Regions from separate parts of the Cobetia sp. PDI-12MA genome, predicted to be linked through region 2. Evidence: predicted binding sites of a transcription regulator. Region 2 holds the regulator's gene; the other holds the start of a gene.

Region 1 (10,636 bases), 1.7 Mb from region 2:
GGTCTGCTCCGGGTCCGGGCAGCAGTTGGGGATATAGACCTTGGGGCAGGGGTTGGCCAGCACCGCACGCCCGACACCCTTGGGCAACAGATTGGCGAGCACACTGGAATAGAAGCTGCCGGGGGGGAAGCAGATCAGTTCGGCCGACTCGATCAACTGGCGATTGTTGGCGTGTAGCTCCGGCACCACGGGCACGTGGTGGTCGCCCTCTGCCGCTGCCAGACGCATGCGCGCGATGGGCGAATCGAGGGGGGGGACTTCCTTGCCGGTGATGCGGTGCTGACCGATGATCTCGCGACCATCTTCCAGCGTCACCGCCAGATGACAATCGGCATTGACCACGGCGCGTACCGTGCCGCGCACGTGTACCAGCTTGGAGAACAGGAAGATGATCTGATCCAGTTGCTGGTGATGGTTCAGATAGCCGCCGGCAATGATCAGGTTGCCGATGCTGGCGCCGCGCAGATCGAAGCCTTCCGGCATGGCCTCGATGAGAAAGCCCAGCTGATGGCAGATCAGGGTGCGCATCGGTTCCGCGACCGCCATGGTCAACGGATGCCGCCCAGCCGCCAACTCGCGCAGCGTAGCGTGCAGCATCTCCGGGCGAGCTTCACGCGGCAGGCGGTGAGTAAACAGGCGATAGATATCGGGATGGCCCAGAACGCTGTCATCGGCCAGCGCCATCAGGCGTGAACGCAGATCGCCGATAGCGGGCATCGAGAAGGCCTCGCGCAGTTTGGCCGAGCTGCCCCCGGAGTCGAACGGCGTCACCAGATGGATGCTGTGGTGGGTATAGCGGGTCAGGGTGCGCGAGACCCCGGTCAGCGCGGTGCCGCCACTGAAGAACAGCACGCGCGGGCCGACTTCGGGGGCTTTCAGATAGCGCCTGACGCGCATGGGATCGGGTACACGTGCGGTCCGACTGACCCTGACCTTGGCCATTGCATGGCTTCCTTTATGCTTGCATTTTTGGCACAGAGTGCCTTTTTTTACGCCCAGCGTCGCCTATTATGCACTTTCTCTCAATTTCAGCGCAGGGGCTCTTGATCCCAGCCCAGCGTCTCTTGTTGCCAATTCGGCTTACCTCATTGCCAACGTAGTGTCTGCCAGGCGCGCTGTCGCGCCAAGTTGGCAAGGGTCGGGTCCGGATGGACGGCGAAGGGGTGATCGACGAATTCCAGCAAGGCCAGATCATTGCGTGAATCCGAATAGCCCCAGCTGGGCACTCCGGCGCTGTGGCTGGCGTGTTGCTGCTGCCATGCCTTGAGTGCTGCGAGCTTGCCCTCGCGGAAGGTGCGAATGCCACAGGCCCGCCCGTTGTAGTAGCCCTGCTCGGTCTCGAGGGCCGTGGCCAGGGCCGCGTCCAGCGCCAGGCGCTCGGCGAGGGGGGCGACCAGATGCGCCGTCGAGGCCGAGATGATCACGATCTGATGGTTCTGCGCGCGGTGCCAGTGAATTCGCTCCAATCCCTCACGATACAGGCGCGGCATCAGTTCGGCATCGAGAAAGCGTGCCACCTCGGCATCGACTTCACTGACGGCGCGACCCCCCAGCGGGGCCAGCAGGTGGGTCAGGTGCGTCTCCATGTCCAGCTCACCGGCCGCGTAGTCCAGCATCTGTTGTGCCCAGATTGCGCGATATTCCTCGCCATTGGCGATCCAGCCCTGCGCGATCAACCAGTCGGTCCAGAGCCCCGTGGCATCGCCTTCGAGCAAGGTGTCATCGAGATCGAAGATGGCAAGCCCCGTGATGTCATCCATGGGACACCTCCGACGTTGCGACGGTCTCGTCCCCGCCCAGCGCCTGAACTTCATCCAGATCGGCGTGCAGCATCACGCGGAGATGACACGGCAGTAGCTGCCGAGCACTGCGATTGAGGACATCGACATTCAGGCGCAGTCCCTGACAGTCCACCTCGTAACGCACGATATTGCCGAGCAGCTGGTGGCGGCGAATCACGCCCGGGCAACCGGGGCCGGCATTGTCTGGCAAGGGTTGGGTCGGGAAGTTGGTATATTCATCCTGCTGTCCCTGGGGGCTGGTGTCCGGTTGCAGGTACAGCGCTTCCGGACGCAGTGCCACGCGCGGGCTGTCGCTTTCGTAGCCGAGCAGCGGGCGCGCCAGCTCGCGACCGATCAGATTGTAATGCCCCATGAAGCCCGCCGCCGTGGCATCCACCGGGCGGGTATACAGCGACTCGGCATTGCCCTGTTGCAGGATGCGCCCCTGATGCATCAGGAAGATGCGGTCCGACAGCAACAGTGCCTCTTCCTGATCGTGGGTCACGAACAGGGTGGTCAGGCCGAGGCTCTTCTGAATATCACGGATCTGATCACGCAGATGGCGGCGGATACGTGCATCCAGTGCCGACAGCGGCTCATCCAGCAGCAGGATCTGCGGCTCGACCACCAGCGCGCGTGCCAGTGCCACACGCTGACGCTGGCCGCCGGACAATTGGTGCGGGAAGCGCTGCGCCTGATCGGTCAGCTCCACCAGTCTGAGCACCTCGCTGACACGCCGCTCGCGTTCTTCCGGGCGCACCTTCTTCATGCGCAGCCCGAAGGCCACGTTGTCCGCCACGCGCATGTTGGGGAACAGCGCATAGTGCTGGAAGACCATGCCGATGCCGCGACGCTGCGGCGGCAGTGGCGTGATGTCGTGACCATCGACGATGATCTGGCCGGCATCGACATCATTGAGCCCAGCAATGGCGCGCAGCAGGGTCGACTTGCCGCAGCCGGAGGGGCCGAGCAGGGTGATGAATTCCCCGCGCGCGATCTCGGCATCTATCTCGGCGAATACCTGGGTCTTGCCGAAGCTCTTGGCCAGGCCATTGAGCTTGAGGTAGTGCTGGTCGGCGGCGCGTTCGCGCAGGGCGCTGGTCAGAAGGCCGCCGGCGCTCTGGATATCGAATGTGGTGGCGGTGTCGATGGCAAGCATCAGCGGTCCCCTCGGGGTGTGGAGTCTGACGACTGGTGGTGGGTGTGGCGCGGCTCGGATTCGGCGCTCGACACCGGGCCGGGCAAGCCGTCGGTCATGGTGGTGGCCAGCGCCTCGTCGGGGTCATCTGCGGGCATCTCTTGCTCGGCGGGCTGACGATTGCCGAGCCAGGTCAGGATCAGCGTGAATACGAACAGGGTGATGACCAAGGCGCTGGTGAAGTGGCCGCTGGCGCCGCGGATATTGTTCAGATAGACCTGCAGGGTCTCGAAGCGTGTGCCGACCAGCATGTTGGCGAATACGAATTCGCCAGCCAGGAACGAGAAGGCCAGGAAGACGGCAATCTGGATGCCGACGCGAATATTGGGCAGCACGACCAGGAAGAACGCCTTGAGCGGACTCGCCCCCAGCAGTTGAGCGGCTTCCATCAGGGATGCCACGTCCAGCGCACGCAGGCTGTTGGCCAGAGCGCGGTACATGAAGGGCAGCACGATGGTGAAGTAGGTGGGGATCAGGATCCACGGCGTGCCGACGATGGCCAGCGGGCCGCCTGCATAGAGCTGCAGCAGGCCGACCGATGACACGATGGGCGGCACGGCGAAGGGAAGCAGGATCAGCCCATTCATCACGCTATCCAGGCGCGGATAGCGTGTGTGGGCAAGAAACACCACCGGCACGATCAGCAGCAATGACAGTGCCAGCGCACCGACGGCGACCAGCAGCGAGCGCCCGAACGCCGCCAGAAAACGCGGTGTGGTCCAGAGTTCCAGAAACCATTTCACGGTCAGGGCATCGGGGGTCAGGCTGGCGCCCCAGCGTGTCGCCAGGGCGTAGAACAGCGTCGCGATCAGCGGCAGTGCCAGCAGCGCGAAGACACTGGTGACGATGAAGGTGTAGACATTCACGCGGTGCAGGCGCGCCATCAGGCTGGGCAGCAAGGGCTTGCCGTGGCGATAGGGCAGTTCAGCGGGAAGTGACATGGTAGCTCCTGCGCATGAGCCATTGCTGAATCAGCGTGACGATGACGAGGATGACGACCAGCACCAGGGCCAGTGCACTGGCCAGTTCCGGCTGCAGGAACAGGTCCCCGGAGACCAGATTGGCGATGCGGATGGTCATCAGGTTGTAGCTGGTGTTCACCAGCGCATAGACGGTGGCGTAGGCGCCCATGGCATTGGCGAAGAGTACGGTGAGCGTGCCTGCCAGGGACGGCCACAGCACCGGCAGGCCGATGTGCTGCCAGTAGGCGAGGCGGTTGGCGCCCAGCAGGCTGGCGGCTTCACGCCATTCCGTCTTCAGAGTGCTGAAGGCGGGATATAGCAACAGGATGCCCAGCGGAATCTGGAACCAGGTGTAGATGACGATCAGGCCGGTGCGCGAGTAGAGATTGAAGTCCTCGAGCAGGCCGAAGCGCTCCAGCATCAGGGTCAGCATGCCGTTGGCGCCCATCAGGATGATGAAGGCGAAGGCCAGCGGGACACCGGCGAAGTTGCTGGTCATGTTGGTGAAGGCGATCATCATGCGCGTCAGGCGCGGACCACAGCGGTGCATGCTGTGACAGGTCACGGCGGCGATCGTCAGCCCCAGCACGCTGGACATGAAGGAGATCTCAAGGCTGCGCCAGATGGCCTGTCGGAAGAAGGCCGAGGAGGCGATCTCGTGAAAGTTGGCCAGCCCCCAGCCGGTGGGAGTCTTGAAGGCACTGACCATTACCCACACCAGCGGCGCGATCTGGAAGGCGCCGAAGATCAGTGCAAACGGCAGCAACCACATGACGGGGCTGGCCAGGCGGCGCTTGAAGGCGGCAGTCATCACTGGAGGCCTCGCGTGGCAGCATGGCTCGCCAGCAGCGACGGATTGCTCGCCTTGCTGTGCTCAAGTCCCAGCAATGTGGCCAGGGTGCCGCAGAGCTCGCGTTGCTTGAGATTCGTCGCGGCGCCGTTGGCGAAGGCGTTGCCGAAGGTCCACAGCGGCACGCGACGCTCCTCTGCCAGCAGGCCGGAGTGTGAGCGGTCGGCATTCATGCCGTGATCGGCGGTGACCATCACCTGATAGCCGGCTTCCAGCCATGCCGGCAGGTAGTCGGCCAGGGCGACGTCGGCATGCCGTGCGGCATTGCGATACTGCGGTGTGTCGCCGCCATGACGATGGCCGGCATCGTCGATGTTCATGCTATGCACCAGCAGGAAATCCGGGTCGTGACGCAGGCGCAGCATTTCGGCGTCACTGAACAGATGGTCATCCGGGTAATGGTCCTGCCAGTAGAAGATGCCCGCCTGGATGGCGGATTCCGGGTTGTCGAGCCAGCGATGGCGGGCCGCTACGAAGGGGGCCGCAACATAGAGTTCACTGACCCAGTGATAGGCGGCGGCAGCCGTGCGCTTGCCCTGCTGGCTGGCAAGGTCGAACAGACTGATGCCGCGTGAGCGACGCACGATACCGTTGTTGACGATACCCGAGTCGACAGGCAGGTCGCCGGTCAGCAGGCATTCATAGAGCGGGCGCGACATGGCCGGCAGCTCGCAGTCCAGTGATTGATACTGGCCACGGCCGGCCTCGACCAGGGCACTCAGATAGCCCATGGCATGATGACCCACGGCGTGGTTGAGGCCGTCGAGCACGACAAGAATGACACGCTGAGACATGGTGACTCCGTGAAGCTCAAGACGGCACCGCAAAGGCGATGCCGTCTGTCAGGATGGTGCGCGCTCTGCTCGCGTGAAGCAGAGGCCGGGGATCACTGCTGGTGGATCAGTACCTGGGACTGCCACTGACGCGGCAGCTGTTTGGCACTGGCTTCCCAACCCGCGAAGTCCTGGACCGGACGAGCATTGGCGTACTGCTCGTTGGGCAGCAGCTTGGCGGCGATATCCTCGGGCAGGGTGATGTGCTCGGCGCGGATCGGACGGGCATAGCCCTTGGCCAGATTCAGCTGACCGGCATCGGAGAGGATGTACTCTCGGGCCAGCTTGGCGGCATTCGGGTGCGCGGCATGCTTGTTGATGATAGTGGCGTAGCCGGAGGTGACGGAGGCATCAGACGGAATGACGACCTCGAAGGTGTCGCGGTTGATCTGATCGCGATAGTTCAGGGCATTGAAGTCCCACAGCAGGGCGACTTCGACTTCGCCTTTCTCCAGGTTGGCGATGCTCGGCTCTGCCAGTGACAGACGGCCCTGGCGCGCCAGTTCCGCGAAGACTTCCAGGCCCGGTGTCAGGTCGGATTCCTTGCCGCCATTGGCGAAGGCAGCGGCCAGAATGGCGTTGTTGGCCTGTGAGGCCTTGCCCACCGCGCCGACGGACACCTTGTAATCACCCTCGGCGAGGTCGGCGAAGGAGGTCGGGCGCTCATCTTCACTGACCAGTGTCTTGTTGATCATGAAGGAAATGGTGCCGGTGTAGCCCAGTACCCAGTGGCCATCCTTGTCTTTGGCCCACTCCGGGATCTGCTCCCAGGTCGTGGTCTTGTAGGCTTGGGTCACGCCTTGCTGCACCGCGATCGGACCGAAGGCGAAGCCCACGTCACCGATATCGGCGGTGGCGTTCTCACCCTCGGCCTTGAACTTGGCGACTTCCTCGGCGGAGCTCATGTCGGTATCGCTATGCGCGATGGAATACTTCGACTCGAGGTCAGCCCAGGTGTCCTTCCAGTTGGCCCAGCTGTCCGGCATGCCGACGCTATCGACACGGCCTTCGGACTGAGCGGCCTCGAGAAGGTCAGCCGGCATGTCGGCGGCACTGACGGAGGCACTGCCCAACAGGGCGGCCATGCAGGTGGAAACCAGCAGACCGGTGGAACGGGATGAGGTAGTGGCAATCGACTTCAAGGAGATTTCCCCAGTAGGTGATGAACAATCGCTGCGCTGAAGGTAAGGCGTGACGGGCATCAGGCACCCTGTCGACACGCTGAGAGCACGTCCGGGTGCTCAGGCCAGTTCTCGGATCATTGATCAGACCAGTGCTCTGCCAAGTGCTCAGGCAAGTGCTGAGACAGCCGAGACTGTGTGGTCTAGTTCAGTTCGAAAGTCGCGATCGACTCTAGCGCTCGCCTGTGACAGTTGCGTGTCGTCAACATGTCGTTGTCATGGCATGGGATGGCGGCTCTGTCTCTGTCTCCTTCATACCTTCTTCGTGCCTTGCCGCGGGCCCCGGTCCTCGCTATCTTCCAGAGCCATAAGTGTGCAAAGCATGGGCGTGCAAGGCATGAGCCAGCGTGTGATGACTGGCCTGTCGTGGCAGCCAGACCTGCGCTGTCACCGAGTTGTCACGCTAATGCCACTATTCTCCTCATGCATGTCTCGACAAGCGTGTCTTGAAAAGTCGCGCTGAGCTTTGCGGGGCATCTGAACTAGGCCACAGAAATCGCTTCTCTCTGACCCTTTCCATCCTGGACGCCCTGGATGTCATGCAAGTGACTCGCCAGAATTTGCTGTCTTTCGTTATCTTTCAGGAACTTCGCATGCTTTCATCTTCTCTCGAGCCCCAGAGTGACGCCGCTTCATCGGCAACTTCTGACACGGATGTCCCCGTGGCAGGGCTCAAGGGCAAGCTGCTGAACCATCTTGAGGCAGCGCCGCTACGCGCTTCACAGCGCCTGCCCTCCGAGCGCGAGATGATCGAACGTTTTGCCACGACGCGGGTCACCCTGCGCGACACCTTGCTGCAGCTGGAGGCGGAGGGGCGTATCTATCGCGAGAATCGGCGGGGCTGGTTCGTCTCGCCGCCACGACTGCGCTATGACTTGCTGGCGTGCCTGCCATTTCGCGACATGGTCGAGTCACAGCAGCGGGTGGCCAGCACCGAGGTACTGGCGGCAGGGGAAGTCGCCGCCAACGCGGTGATCGCGCGGCGGCTGGGGATTGCGGAGGGCTCAGTGGTCTATCGCATCACTCGCGTGCGACGTATCGATGGGCGGCGCGTGCTGCATGTCTGCCATCACCTGCGACGTGACTGCTTCCCGGGCATCCTCGATTTCGACCTCGGAGCCCACTCCCTGACCGACCTCTACCGGCACGAATACGCCATTCGTGTCAGTCGCGTCAGCTTCGAGCTGGCCTCCACGGTGTTTGACGCTGAGGCCGCCGCCGCGCTTAACGCCGCGCAGGGCAGTCCTGCGCAGCGCATCACTCGCATCAACTTCGATCAGAATGGCCGCGCGGTGGACTGCGATGATGAACACTGGCGCCACGACGCCATCGAATTGACGCTGAGTGCCGCACCACAGAGTTAGTTGGCAAGTTCGCGGTAAAGCCTGAATGCCTGGCAAGCTGTTGGTGGCCCAGACGAAAACACCCGCACACCTCTCTGTCAGTGGAGGCCGTGCGGGTGTTTTTTGTCATTGCTGAGGAGGCATGTCTGTCAGGCCGATTTCATCATTGGTCACGAGACCTCAGTTCATGCGGCCGGTATGACGCTTGACGCTCTCCTGCGCGGAGTCTCCGGGATATCGGTGAGCGAGATGCCACGGGTTTCCGGCAGTCGCAGGCCACCGAGCAGGGCCACGACGGCGATCGCGATCAGGTACCAGGCCGGTGCCAGGTTGTTGCCGCTCAAGTCGATTAACCAGGTGGCGACCAGCGGGGCGGTGCCGCCGAAGATGGTGTAGGCGACATTGTAGCTGAGTGCCGAGGCGGTATAGCGCACGCGGGTCGGGAACTGCTCCGAGAGCAGTGCGGCCGTGACGACACCGCAGAGCACGGCACCGACCGCCATCAATGAAGCGCCCAGCATGGACGCCCACAAGGTGCCACTTGCGGCAAGCGAATAGGCGGGAAATACCGCGATGGCCAGACTGCCACACGCCGTGATGATGGTATTGCGTCGCCCGACAAGGTCCGAATACCGTCCGGCCAATGGGCACAGCAATGCGGCGACGATGAGGCCGCCCAGGCTTGCCAGCAATGCCGTCTGGCGCGTGGCGCCGCCCGCCACCTGCATATAGGTCGCGAAATAGGTGCTGAACATGTAGAACGACAGCGCCGTGGCAGAGATGAAGGCCATCAGACTTACGATGGTGCTGCCGTGGGTGGTCAGTGTTTCCTTGAGCGGGGCGCTGGTGGCGTTGTGTTCCTGCTGAATCAGGCGGAACGCCGGTGAGTCATCCAGCTTGAGGCGCATGTAAAGCCCGATCAGCCCCAGTGGTGCAGCGATCAGGAAGGGAACACGCCAGCCCCATGCCTGCATGGTGGCTTCCGATACCAGGCTGTTGAGGCCTAGACCGAGTGCTGCTGCTGTGGCGAAGGCGCTGAAGGTCGAGACGGGAATGAAGCTTCCGTACCAGCCCCGCTTGTCGTCAGGGGCGTGTTCCATCACGAAGGCGCAGGCACCGGCGTATTCGCCGCCTGCCGAGAAACCCTGAGCGCAGCGAGCCAGCGTCAACAGTAGCGGAGCCAGCATGCCGATGCTCTGATAGGTCGGCAACAGACCGATCAAGGCGGTGGCGCTGGCCATCATGATGATGGTGATGGCCAGGACATTCTTGCGCCCGATGCGATCCCCCAGGGTGCCGAAGAAGATGCCGCCGAGGGGGCGCAAGGCAAAGGACACCGCAAAGACGGCAAAGGTCTGGATCAGTGCCAGAGTCGGGTCGCCCTGCGGGAAGAAGTGCTGCGAGATGATCACGGCCATGAAGCCGTAGATGGCGAAGTCGAACCATTCGATGAAATTGCCGATGGCAGAGGCTGCCAGCACGCGTCTCAGCGTGGCTGGCGAGATGCTGTCGGTCCCGCCTGTCTTGTTGTTGTTCATGTCTTGCTCCGCATGAGAGGAATCGGGAAGAGGTGTGGCTTTAGCAGCGCACAGCTCCCTGCGTCATCCTGCGGCACGCGGTACAGGGCGATCACGCTCAATGCGACATCAGTAATGTCCGATGCGACATGACCGATGGGATATGGCCGACGCCGTCAATATGTTGTGGCACCTTGGCATTCAGCATGTCTGGTGCAGGAATCCCGTCTCAGGCCGTTGCTGACATGACAGAGAACAAGCTGATCAAAAGGGAGATGAACGCCTGGCAAACTTCAGCGCATCAGCAGGCTTTCATCGACTTCGCGGAAGTGATGGGCGCTTTTCATCAGGGCGAGGGCGGTGAGGGCTTCGACGCCATAGACGCGGGTGGTGATGGCGTGGCGGGTGGCGACATGGTCCAGCAGCAGGGCGAAGTCGCCATCGCCGGAGGCGAGGATGATCTCATCGACCTCGGGGGCGGCTTCCATCACGTCGATGGTGATGCCGACATCCCAGTCGCCCTTGGCCGAGCCGTCGCCGCGCTGGATGAAGGGCTTGAGTTTGACCTCAAAGCCTATCTCGCGCAGGCGCTGCTGGAATTGCTGCTGCTTGGGGTCGCCACGGTCGATCGCGTAGGCGTAGGCATGCTGAATCGAGCCGAGGCGCTCGAGCTCTGCCCACAGGCGACGATAATCGAACTGCCGACCGAAGGTGTCGTGGGTGGTGTAGTAGATGTTCTGCACATCAATGAAGACGGCCAGGCGTGTGCGTGCCCCATCCGCGTCGCGAGAGCCATGCACGCTGTGCTGGCGGGAGTCGAGAGAGCTGTCGCGTGAAGAGGATGCTGGCATGGGCGTCGCCGTGGCGGGAGGAGCAAGGGCAGGCAAGAGGTGATTTTCCTCTTCCCAGAAAGAAGCCGGCCGCTACCTGATGATGCAGGGCAGCGGCTGGAGGTCTAGCGATGAACAACG
Region 2 (10,636 bases):
TGATCGTGCTGATGGTGGCCGGCAATACGCCGCTGGTGGATGCCAGCCTGTTCGAGGGCCTGCGCTCACTGGCCGCGACCCTGGCCATCGAGCTGCCGGAGGCCGAGGTCGGCAGCAGTCACTACCGCTTGCTGTTCCTCGCTGCCCTGGCATTGTTCGTCTTCACCTTCGTGGTCAATACGCTGGCGGAAGTGCTGCGACAGCGCTTCACGCCGCCCAATCAGGGGAGCTGGGGATGAGACGCCCTGACACGAATCGCGCCAGCTCCTCACTGCTGCGCCCACGCGAGCCGCTGGTCGGACGCCTTCAGCGATACTGGCGTGATGGCGGCCCGTGGGGCTGGCTGAACGCCATGGCGGTCAGTGTCTCGCTGGTGCTGGTGCTGGGCCTGCTCAGCCTGCTGGTGGTGGGCTCCTTCAGTCACTTCTGGCCCTCCCGGCTGGTCGAGGTGGAGCTGACGGCGCAGCCGGGGGAAAGTCCCACGGCCCTGACCACCACGCGCGGAGAGCCGGCGGCCGACAATCGCCATCTGCTCGGCGAGCTGATGCACGAGGAGATGCGCCGTGTCGCCTCGGGCGAGGGGGACGACGCTCGCCAGCAATGGTGGTTGCTGCAGACATCCTCGCGTGACGGGGCCGCGGCCAGCTGGCAGTGGCTGCCGGAGACGCTGCTCGACAGGATGACCTTCCCCCGCCAGGCGCTGATGCTGGAAATGCGCGACGGCCGTACTCTCTACGGCATGCCACGGGCGCTGAGTGACCCGATGACAGGGGAGATGGACCACACGCCCGATGTTGGCGACGGGCCTGCCCGGCCCCTGGCCGAAGACACCGAGCCACTGTTTGCCCGCCTGAAGATGATCGAGAGCGAGCGCCGCCAGCTGCAGGCGCTGCGCCTGGACAGTGAAGCCTTGAGCAGTCGCTATCAGGCGCTGCAGCAGTCTCTGGCATCCCGGCGCAGCCCCTCTGCTGACGTTGCAGCGGCGCAGGCTCATGAGGACGCTGAGCTCGAGCGGGAGATACAGGAGGAGTTGGAAGAGGTGCGCAGCGCCTTCATCGAGCGTGAAGGTCAGCTGAGTGCCCTGCGTGATGCCTTGGCGGGCGGACAGTTGCTGCTGGGCGGCAATGGCGGCTACGAAGGCCGCATCGCGCTCGATGATATCCGCAATGCCTGGCAGCCCAATGCGATGGGCTTCAGCGGCCGGCTGATGATGACGTTCCAGCGTTTTCGCGACTTCGTGGCCGGTGCCTCCACCGAGGGCTTCGGTGGCGTCTGGCCCGCCATCTTCGGCACCGTGCTGATGGTGGTGCTGATGTCGATCATGGTGATGCCCTTCGGCGTGATGGCGGCGCTCTATCTGCACGAGGTGGCCCATCAGGGGCGCCTGACGCGCCTGACGCGCATCGCGCTGCGCAATCTGGCCGGGGTACCCTCCATCGTCTACGGCGTGTTCGGTCTCGGCTTCTTCGTCTATGGACTGGGGGCCGGGATCGATGAGCTGTTCTATTCCGAGCGGCTGCCGACGCCGACCTTCGGGACCGGCGGCATTCTGTGGGCCTCGCTGACGCTGGCTCTGCTGACCTTGCCGGTGGTGATCGTCGTCACGGAAGAGGGGCTGGCGCGCGTGCCGCGTCGTCTGCGCGAAGGCGCGCTGGCGCTGGGAGCGACCCGCCTGGAAACGCTCAAGCGCGTGGTGATTCCGGCCGCCTCGCCGGCGCTGATGACGGGGCTGATTCTTGCCGTGGCGCGTGCGGCGGGTGAAGTCGCGCCGCTGATGCTGGTCGGGGTGGTCAAGCTGGCCCCGGACCTGCCGCTGGATGACAGCTTCCCGTGGCTGCATCTGGACCGGAAATTCATGCATCTGGGGCATCAGGTCTATGATCTGGCCTTCCAGAGCAGCGACGCCTTCAGCAGTCGGCCGCTGGTCTATGCGACCGCGCTGGTGCTGGTAGTCGTGATTCTATGCCTCAATCTGAGTGCCATTCGCCTGCGTCACATGCTGGCACAACGTTACAAGGGAGCCACCGAATGAGGCGTGACTCTGAACAGCCCAAGCCCCAGTTGTTTCTTCAGGAGACGCCTGCGCGGCCAGCTGAGGACATCTGCCTGGAAACCCGCCACCTGAGCCTCGATTATCAGGCGCGTGTCGGCAAGGAGAACCAGACGCGACGCGCACTGGAGGATGTCAGCCTGCAGATCGCACGCAAGCGCGTGACGGCCTTCATCGGCCCTTCCGGCTGCGGCAAGTCGAGCCTGTTGCGTACCTTCAATCGCATGACCGATCTCGACGAACAGTCACGTCTTTCCGGCAAGGTATTGCTCGAGGGCGAGGACATCCATGCGCGCGGCGTGGACGTGCCGATGCTGCGCCGCCGGATCGGCATGGTCTTCCAGACACCCAACCCCTTTCCGATGTCGGTCTACGAGAACGTGGCCTTCGGGCTGCGGCTGGTCGGCGAGAATGACAAGCGCCACCTCGATGACAAGGTCGAATCCTGTCTGCGCTCCGCGGCACTCTGGGAAGAGGTGAAGGATCGCCTGCACGACAGCGCGCTGGGGCTCTCGGGTGGCCAGCAACAGCGGCTGGTGATCGCGCGGACACTGGCGGTCGAGCCGGAGGTGCTGCTGCTGGATGAGCCGGCCTCGGCGCTGGACCCCATCTCGACGCTCAAGATCGAGGAGCTGATCCGTTCGCTGCGCTCACGCCTGACGCTGATCATCGTCACGCACAACATGCAGCAGGCCGCGCGGGTCTCGGACGATACCGCCTTCCTGCATGAGGGCCGCCTGGTGGAATTCGCCCCGACCGATCAGCTGTTCACCAACCCGCGCCGCCGCCAGACCGAAGACTACATCACGGGGCGTTTCGGTTAGCGCGCTCATGCGCGAACGTGCAGCCAGGTAGCCTTTTCGCCCTGATATTGCTGACGATGTAGGCCAGATAGCGCCTTTGAGTCATGGGTGAAACATAACTGCAATCAAGTGTCGGCATGCTGAGGGGGAGCCCGCTGTGTCAGTCAGCAGTGGGCCATACTTGTCACGTCATTCATGTCACGCCCCCTGACTCGGTGGGCGACTTTCCGGGAGAGGGAAATGGATATCACCAGCGATTCGCACGGCAAGCATATCTCAGAGCAGTTCAATCACGAGCTGGATGCACTGAAGACACACCTGCTGGCCATGGGCGGACTGGTAGAGAAGCAGCTGCAGGATGCCGTCACGGCATTGCTGGAAGGCGACAGTGAGACCGCCACACGGGTGCGCGACAACGACAAGGCTGTCAACGACATGCAGCTCAAGATCGATGACGAGTGCACCCGGGTGCTGGCCCGCCGTCAGCCGGCGGCCTCCGACCTGCGTCTGGTGCTGGCCGTCATCCGCGCCACCTCCGATCTCGAGCGTATCGGTGATGAATCGAGCAAGATCGCACGCAACGCCATCTCGCTGGTCGAGAACGGCCAGAGCCCGCGCGGCATGGTCGAGGTGCGACACCTCAGCCAGCACGTGCGCAGCATGGTGCGTGACTCCCTGACGGCCTTTGCGCGCTTCGATACCGACCTTGCCCTCAAGGTACTGCGTGAAGATGCCTCGGTGGATCTGGAATATCAAAGTGCCATGCGCTCGCTGATGACCTTCATGATGGAAGACGCGCGCCAGATCACGCCGGTGCTCAATGTGATGTGGATTCTGCGTGCGCTGGAGCGTATCGGTGACCACGCCGACAACCTGGCCGAGTACGTCATCTTCCTGGTCAAGGGCGTGGACGTGCGTCATACCGACACCCATGACCTGAAGCCGCAGGACCTGGACAAGAAGTGAGCTGAACTCCCGGGTGTGACGCAACGCCCGCAGACTTCTGCACGATGCTTCGCCCCGCACCTGCCCATCGGCAGGCCGCGGGGCGATTGCGTCATGGGAGCGCGAGCAGTCTCATGCGGCCGACAGCTGCGCTGCGCAGGCGGGAGTGCTAGGGTGTGGCTCCGGTCAGTCTGCTGGCTGGCCGGTTCTTTTGAGATGACGAGGACGTCGCATGATTGATGCCGTATCGGCGCTGGTCCGCGGGACCCGTATGGTCTATACCCCGGGGCTGCGCCGCTTCGTATTCGTACCGCTGGCGATCAACCTGGTGCTCTACAGCATCACGCTGTGGGTGTTGTTCAACCAGTTCGGTGGCTGGATCGATTACTGGATGCTCAAGGTGCCGGCCTGGCTGGACTGGCTCAGCTGGTTGATCTGGCCGCTGCTGGTGGTGAGTCTGTTGCTGGTGGTGTTCTTCACCTTCAGCCTGGTGACCAACCTGATCGCCGCGCCCTTCTACGGCATTCTGGCCGAGAAGGTCGAGCATCGCCTGGATGGCACACTGATTGACGATGACCGTGGGCTGATGAAGATCGGCGTCGACTCGCTGGGACGTGAAATGGCCAAGCTGGGCTATTTCATCCCGCGCATGATCGCGCTGTTCATCATCGGTTTCATCCCGGGTCTGAACCTGCTCTCGCCGCTGTTGTGGGGGCTGTTCTCGGCCTGGAGCATGTCGATCCAGTACCTCGACTACCCGATGGACAACCATCAGGTCAGCTTCGGTGACATGAAGCAGCGCCTCAAGGCGCGCTGGTGGCCCTCACTGACCTTCGGCGCCGCGGTGTTCGTCATGACGCTGGTGCCTCTGGCCAATCTGCTGTTCATTCCGGGCGCTGTCGCCGGGGCGGTACTGATGTGGCAGAGCCACTACCGTCAGTTGCCGGCGCCGCGTCGTTGAGACAGCCTGTCGCAGCTGGTTCATCGCTGTACTGGTTTGTCGTTGAGGTAGCCGCAGCGTCGTCTGGCGGACCAAAAGAAACGCCCCGCAGTCGCCTCCTTTCGAGGTGGCTGCGGGGTGTTCCGCGTTGGGCTGGCCTCCGGCTCAGCTCATCACGGAGTCAGCACATCACCGGGCTAGCGCACTGCTGGTCCGGGGAGCGCTCGTCTGACAGGCGCGCTCGTCGGGGAAGTGACAGCGGAAGCGCGCACCCTCGCCGGGGTGGCTGTCGATCTCCAGATGGCCCTGATGGCGAATCAGCACATGCTTGACGATGGCAAGCCCCAGACCGGTGCCTCCCGTGGCGGTGCTGCGGCCCTTGTCGATGCGGTAGAAGCGCTCGGTCAGACGCGGCAGGTGGACCGGGTCGATGCCATCCCCGTCATCTTCCACCTCGACCAGCAGGCCCTGGTCATCCGCCTTCCAGCGCAGGGTGATATGGCAGTCTTCGGGAGTGTAGCGCACCGCATTGAAGACCAGATTCGAGATCGCGCTGCGCAGTTCCTGCTCCTCACCGCGTAGTGACAGGCTGGCATCGGCCTCGATGGAGAAGGTGTGGCGTCCCTGGGACAGGCCTTCGGCGTCGTCGCGGATATGGCCGAGCAGGGCACTCATGTCGATGCAGCGGCCGTTGTCGGACAGCTCGTCGGTTTCCAGGCGTGACAGGGTCAGCAGGTCCTCGACCAGGTGCTGCATGCGGTCGGTCTGGCTCTTCATCTGGCCCAGCCCACGCTGCCAGCGCGGTGGCAGGTCATCGGCGTAATCGGAGTAGGTCTCGAGATAGCCGGCCAGTACCGTCAGCGGCGTGCGCAGTTCATGGGAGACATTGGCCACGAAGTCGCGGCGCATCTCTTCCAGGCGATAGAGGCGGGTGACGTCACGCAGCATGACCAGACGTTCGTTGTCACCGAACAGGGTGATGGAAATCTGCAGCGTCAGGTTGTCAGACAGCGGCGACTGCAGCGTCAGCGGCTCGCGGTAGGCCAGCCGATTGAAGTAGTCGATGAAGGCGGGGTCACGCAGATAGTTGGTGATGTGCTGGCCGCGGTCGTGGCTGGCCTTGAGACCGACCAGCTGCTCGGCAGCGCTGTTCCACCATTCCATGTCACCGTGGTTGTCCAGCATCACCAGGCCGTCGCGCATGGCCTCGGAGGATTCCTGGATACGGTTGAGGATGCTGCGCAGTCGCTCCTGAGTCTGACGCTGGCCCTTCTGATAGCGGTAGAGACGATCGAGCAGGTCTCCCCACACGCCATCGCCGGGCGGTGGCTCTTCATGGGGATTGGTGATCAGCCAGGTATAGAGGCTCTTCAAGTGCTTGAGATGGACGAACAGATACAGCGCCAGACCCAGCGCCAGGCCCCAGCCCAGATGGCCCAGCAGGCCACCGATCAGGCCGAAGCCACCGGCAAGGTAGCCGAGGCGCCATAGCTCGTTGGTCCAATAGCGCATGAATCCCTCAGGCCTGAGCGCTGAAGCGGTAACCGGTGCCACGGACGGTCTGGATCAGATGCTGATGGCCTGTGCCCAGCGCCTTGCGCAGGCGGCGGATGTGCACGTCCACGGTGCGCTCCTCGACATAGACGTTACCCCCCCATACCTGGTCGAGTAGCTGGCTGCGGGTGTAGGCACGCTCCTGATGCGTCATGAAGAACTGCAGCAGGCGATATTCGGTCGGGCCGACATCCAGTGAGTTGCCGTGGGCGGTGACGCGGTGGCTGGCCGGGTCGAGCATCAAGCCTTCGACTTCCACTGCCTCCTCGACCCCCTTGGGGGTGGTGCGACGCAGCACGGCCTTGAGACGGGCGACCAGCTCGCGTGGCGAGAAGGGCTTGGTGATGTAGTCGTCGGCACCGGCTTCCAGGCCTTGAATCTTGTTGTCTTCCTCGCCCTTGGCGGTCAACAGGATGATCGGCAGTTCCGAGGTGGTCTCGTCTCGCTTGAGACGCCGCGCGAGCTCCAGGCCACTGGTGCCCGGCATCATCCAGTCCAGCAACAGCAGATCGGGCTTTTCATCGACGACGATGGCGTGGGCGTCCTGGGCATTGTCTGCCTCCAGCACGCGGTAATCCGCCATTTCGAGGGCGACGGCGATCATCTCGCGAATCGAGGATTCATCGTCGACAATCAGTACGGTCTTGGAGCTCATCGCTAGATCCCATGCAGCAGTCGGCGCACGCGCCAGAATGACAAGTCGATGACGATTACAACCCGCTTATATGACAACCAGATGACAACTGCCAGCATGGCAGCTTGCACGCAAGCCTGCCAGCCGCCTTGGAGGCGCGGCAGGCAGGCATGAATCGTGGGCTGGGGAGCAACCGGGGGCAGGGATAGCTTTAAATTAAATAATGCGAATATTTATGCAGGAGTCAGCTCATCGGCCAGGTCGCCAGGGCGATACCGGCGAAGATCAGCAGCCCCGTCCAATGATTGTTGAGGAACGCCTGGAAGCAGGGCGCACGCTCACGCTCACGGATCAGACGTTGCTGCCAGACGAAGGTGACGGCGGCGGCAGCCAGCCCCAGCCAGTAGAAGATGCCCAGCGCCAGCTGCAGGCCGATGCCGATCAACACCACCAGCATGCCCAGCTGCAACAGGCCGATCATCAGCTTGTCGGCACGCCCGAACAGCACGGCGGTGGACTTGATGCCCACCTTGAGGTCGTCGTTGCGATCGACCATCGCATAGGCGGTGTCGTAGGCCACCGTCCACATCAGGTTGGCCGCGAACAGCCACCAGCCGTAGGTCGGCACCTCCTCCAGCGTCGCGGCGAAGGCCATCGGAATCGCCCAGCCGAAGGCGGCGCCCAGCACTACCTGGGGCAGATGATGGAAGCGCTTCATGAATGGGTAGCTGGCTGCCAACAGCACGGCGACGATCGACAGCAGCACCGTGGTCAGGTTGGTGAAGCACACCAGCACGAAGGCGGCCGCGACCAGCCCCCCGAACAGTGTCAGCGCCTCGCGCTCCGAGATGCGGCCCGAGGTCAGCGGTCGGTCACGCGTGCGCTCGACATGCTTGTCCCAATGCCGATCGGCGTAGTCGTTGATCACGCAGCCGGCGGCGCGCATCAGGTAGACCCCGGCGATGAAGATCAGCAGGGTCGTGCGCTCGGGGATGCCATCTGCCGCCAGCCACAGTGCCCATAGGGTCGGCCACATCAGCAGCCAGGTGCCGATGGGGCGGTCCAGCCGTGTCAGGGCGAGGTAGTCGGCCAGTCTGGAAGGACGCGAAGCGGCGGAAGTGGATGACGCGGTCATCGGGGCTCCTGGGCGGGTGGTAGTGGGCAAGGGAAGAGAGGGAAACGAGGCCAGTCGGCCGCACGGCTCAGGTCAGTTGCAGCGCGTGCTGGAAGGCTGGCGTGAAGCCCTCCTGCACCAGCACCTTGAAGCGACCATGCGAGAACATCGAGCGGCGCATCCACAGGCTGGTGGTGCGGGCCAGCGGCCTGGAGCTCGAAAGCACCAGCGGGGCGCGGCTGATATCGATGGCGCTGCGTATCAGGTCGGGCTGGCGAAACAGCCAATGGCCCAGCGAGCGCTCGCCCAGCGTCGAGAGGCGATGACCGTGGGCCAGGTCCAGCGCCGCCAGCGAGCGTGCGATCACCCATGGCGTATCGCCATGACAGAGCGCCACTTCGCGTCGCCAGACATGCCGGCGTGGGCCGATGCCCAGCAGGCGTGCTTCATCAAGCCGCGCGGGGCCGGTGTCCTGAAGCAGCAGGCGCACGCGCAGGCCCTGGATGGGCTGACCTGCGCGTTCATCCTGCTGCTGCATGGCGCTGGCAAGGCGCTGTGTCAGCGAGTCCGTCGAGGAGAGCCACGCCCACCAGCCGGCCGGCATGACACCCTGCAGCGCGGCAGCCGGCTGCCAATGACGGCGCACCGCCGCCGAAGCCGTGGGTACGGCGCGCGTGGGCGAAGGCCAGCGAGGCACAGGTTGGTACGGGTTCTCGGCTGACGAATGAGGTGCCTCACAGGTGGAGGTCTGTGGCGTGAGCGCTGCGCGATGAGGCTCGCCTGCTGGGCATCGGACCACGGTGAATTCCCTGTCAGGATGACGAAATGGCGAGTCTAGCATGGCCGAGCGGCAAGGCCTCCCGCTCAGGCATGCCTGCACTGCAGGCGGGCTGGTATGCTGGGCGCATTCATCGGCGTTCATGACGGACGCTGCTGGCGCTCTTTCATCAGCGCTTCCCTCGGATCGATCTCAGGAGATGGTGCCATGCGCGACCCTCGCACCCTTGTCATCATTGGTACCGGCATGGCGGGCATTGGTCTGGCGCGCGCGCTGCGTGCGCGTGACAAGGATAGCCGGCTGATCCTCATCAGCCAGGACAGTGGCCACGATTATGCCAAGCCGATGCTGTCCACCGCCTTCGCCAAGAAGATGTCGGCCACCGACCTGTCGCGTCAGGCGCCGGTGGCGCTGGCAGACGAGCTGAATGCCGAGCTGCGTACCCATCAACGCGTCACTGCCATCGACGGTGATGCCCGCCAGCTATGGCTGGGCGAGGAGTGTCTGGCCTATGACGAGCTGGTGCTGGCACTCGGCGCGGCGCCGCGTCGTCCCTTCCCCGTCGCCGCGGAAGTGGCCTCACGCGTGCAGAGCATCAATGACCTCGATGACTATGCGGCCTTCTGCGCGACGCTGGCGAGGGCCCGCGAGCGCGGAGAAGACGGGCATGTGGTGATTGTCGGTGCCGGACTGGTCGGCTGTGAATACGCCAATGATCTGACGGCGGCCGGCCACCGCGTCACCTTGGTCGCGCCGGAGGAAACTCCGCTGGATGGATTGCTGCCGCAAGCACTGGGGCAGCGTCTGGGTGCGGCGCTGGATGGGCTCGGTGTGACGCGTCGCCAGGGCGAGATGGTCGAGACCATCGCCGCCAGCTCAGGCGAGGAGGCCGAGCGCCAGGCTGCGCCAGTCGAGGTGCGCCTGCAGAGCGGTCGTCGCCTGACGGGCTCCGTGGTTCTGCTGGCGACCGGCTTGGCGCCGCGCATTCGTCTGGCGCAGGCCGCGGGTCTGAGTGCCGGCGGCGATGGCATCCGTGTCGACCGCCACCTGGCCACCTCCCAGCCGTATATCTGGGCGCTGGGCGATTGCGTCAGTGTCGAGGGCGTCAATGCCATGTATGTCCAGCCGCTGCAGATGGCTGCGCGCACCTTGGCGGCCAACCTGTGTGGCGAGCCGAGCGTGCTCGACTGGAAGGCGTGGCCGGTGCTGGTCAAGACACCGGTCTTGCCGGTGGTGGCCTATCCGCCGCGTTCGGCCGTGGCGCGCTGGGAAATCAATGGTGACGGCGATGATCTCGAAGCGCGTGCACTGGATATGAACGAACGCTTGATTGGATATGCGTTGACAGGCGCCGCCGTTCGCAGGAAAGTCGAGCTAGCGCGGCAGGCGCCGCCGTTGCTAGGCTAGGCGATGCCATGATCGATGGTCGTAAATCCCTTGCTGCCAGCGCGGTCAGGCACGATAGTGAATGCTCCGTCAGACATGCTGCTCGGCGGGCGTGGTCTGACAGATTGCTGCCATCGACAGGTTTGATACGGCAAAGCTTGCCGAGAGCGGATTGCGTCGCCGCCATACGCCACCGCTAGCAAGTGCAAGAACAACAATGGAAACGGCGGCTTGGCCGCCCGTGCAGAATGCCAAACCAGGAGGGCTTTTCATGCGCAAGCCAGAACTCGCTGCGGCCATCGCCGAGCGTGCGGATCTATCCAAGGACAAGGCCAGTCAGGTACTGAACGTGATTCTCGACGAGATCACTCATACCGTGGCCAAAGGCAATGACGTCTCACTGATCGGTTTCGGTTCATTCACCGTGCGCCA

What was found. The regulator PhoB, encoded in region 2, activates phosphate uptake and scavenging genes when phosphate is short. The targets are predictions, from matches to a motif close to TGTCATANNNNTGTCANA.
Region 1: a site for PhoB is predicted at 7,191-7,208, ahead of AC5WNI_RS09685 (UTRA domain-containing protein). Genes of this name have one in related genera too.

Annotation. Positions count from the first base shown of each region.
Region 1 covers NZ_CM183351.1:2,249,716-2,260,351, reverse strand. The annotation lists gene AC5WNI_RS09720 (GAK system CofD-like protein) at 1-942, opposite strand, end outside; gene AC5WNI_RS09715 (HAD family hydrolase) at 1,086-1,760, opposite strand; gene AC5WNI_RS09710 (ABC transporter ATP-binding protein) at 1,753-2,940, opposite strand; gene AC5WNI_RS09705 (ABC transporter permease) at 2,940-3,920, opposite strand; gene AC5WNI_RS09700 (ABC transporter permease) at 3,904-4,752, opposite strand; gene AC5WNI_RS09695 (alkaline phosphatase family protein) at 4,752-5,585, opposite strand; gene AC5WNI_RS09690 (ABC transporter substrate-binding protein) at 5,678-6,766, opposite strand; gene AC5WNI_RS09685 (UTRA domain-containing protein) at 7,399-8,169, shown strand; gene AC5WNI_RS09680 (MFS transporter) at 8,334-9,686, opposite strand; gene AC5WNI_RS09675 (LabA-like NYN domain-containing protein) at 9,959-10,516, opposite strand.
Region 2 covers NZ_CM183351.1:3,961,416-3,972,051, reverse strand. The annotation lists gene AC5WNI_RS16830 (ABC transporter permease subunit) at 1-239, shown strand, start outside; gene pstA (phosphate ABC transporter permease PstA) at 236-2,032, shown strand; gene pstB (phosphate ABC transporter ATP-binding protein PstB) at 2,029-2,874, shown strand; gene phoU (phosphate signaling complex protein PhoU) at 3,094-3,819, shown strand; gene cysZ (sulfate transporter CysZ) at 4,031-4,759, shown strand; gene phoR (phosphate regulon sensor histidine kinase PhoR) at 4,928-6,250, opposite strand; gene phoB (phosphate regulon transcriptional regulator PhoB) at 6,258-6,947, opposite strand; gene ubiA (4-hydroxybenzoate octaprenyltransferase) at 7,171-8,061, opposite strand; gene AC5WNI_RS16790 (chorismate--pyruvate lyase family protein) at 8,129-8,737, opposite strand; gene AC5WNI_RS16785 (NAD(P)/FAD-dependent oxidoreductase) at 9,026-10,225, shown strand; gene AC5WNI_RS16780 (HU family DNA-binding protein) at 10,476-10,636, shown strand, end outside.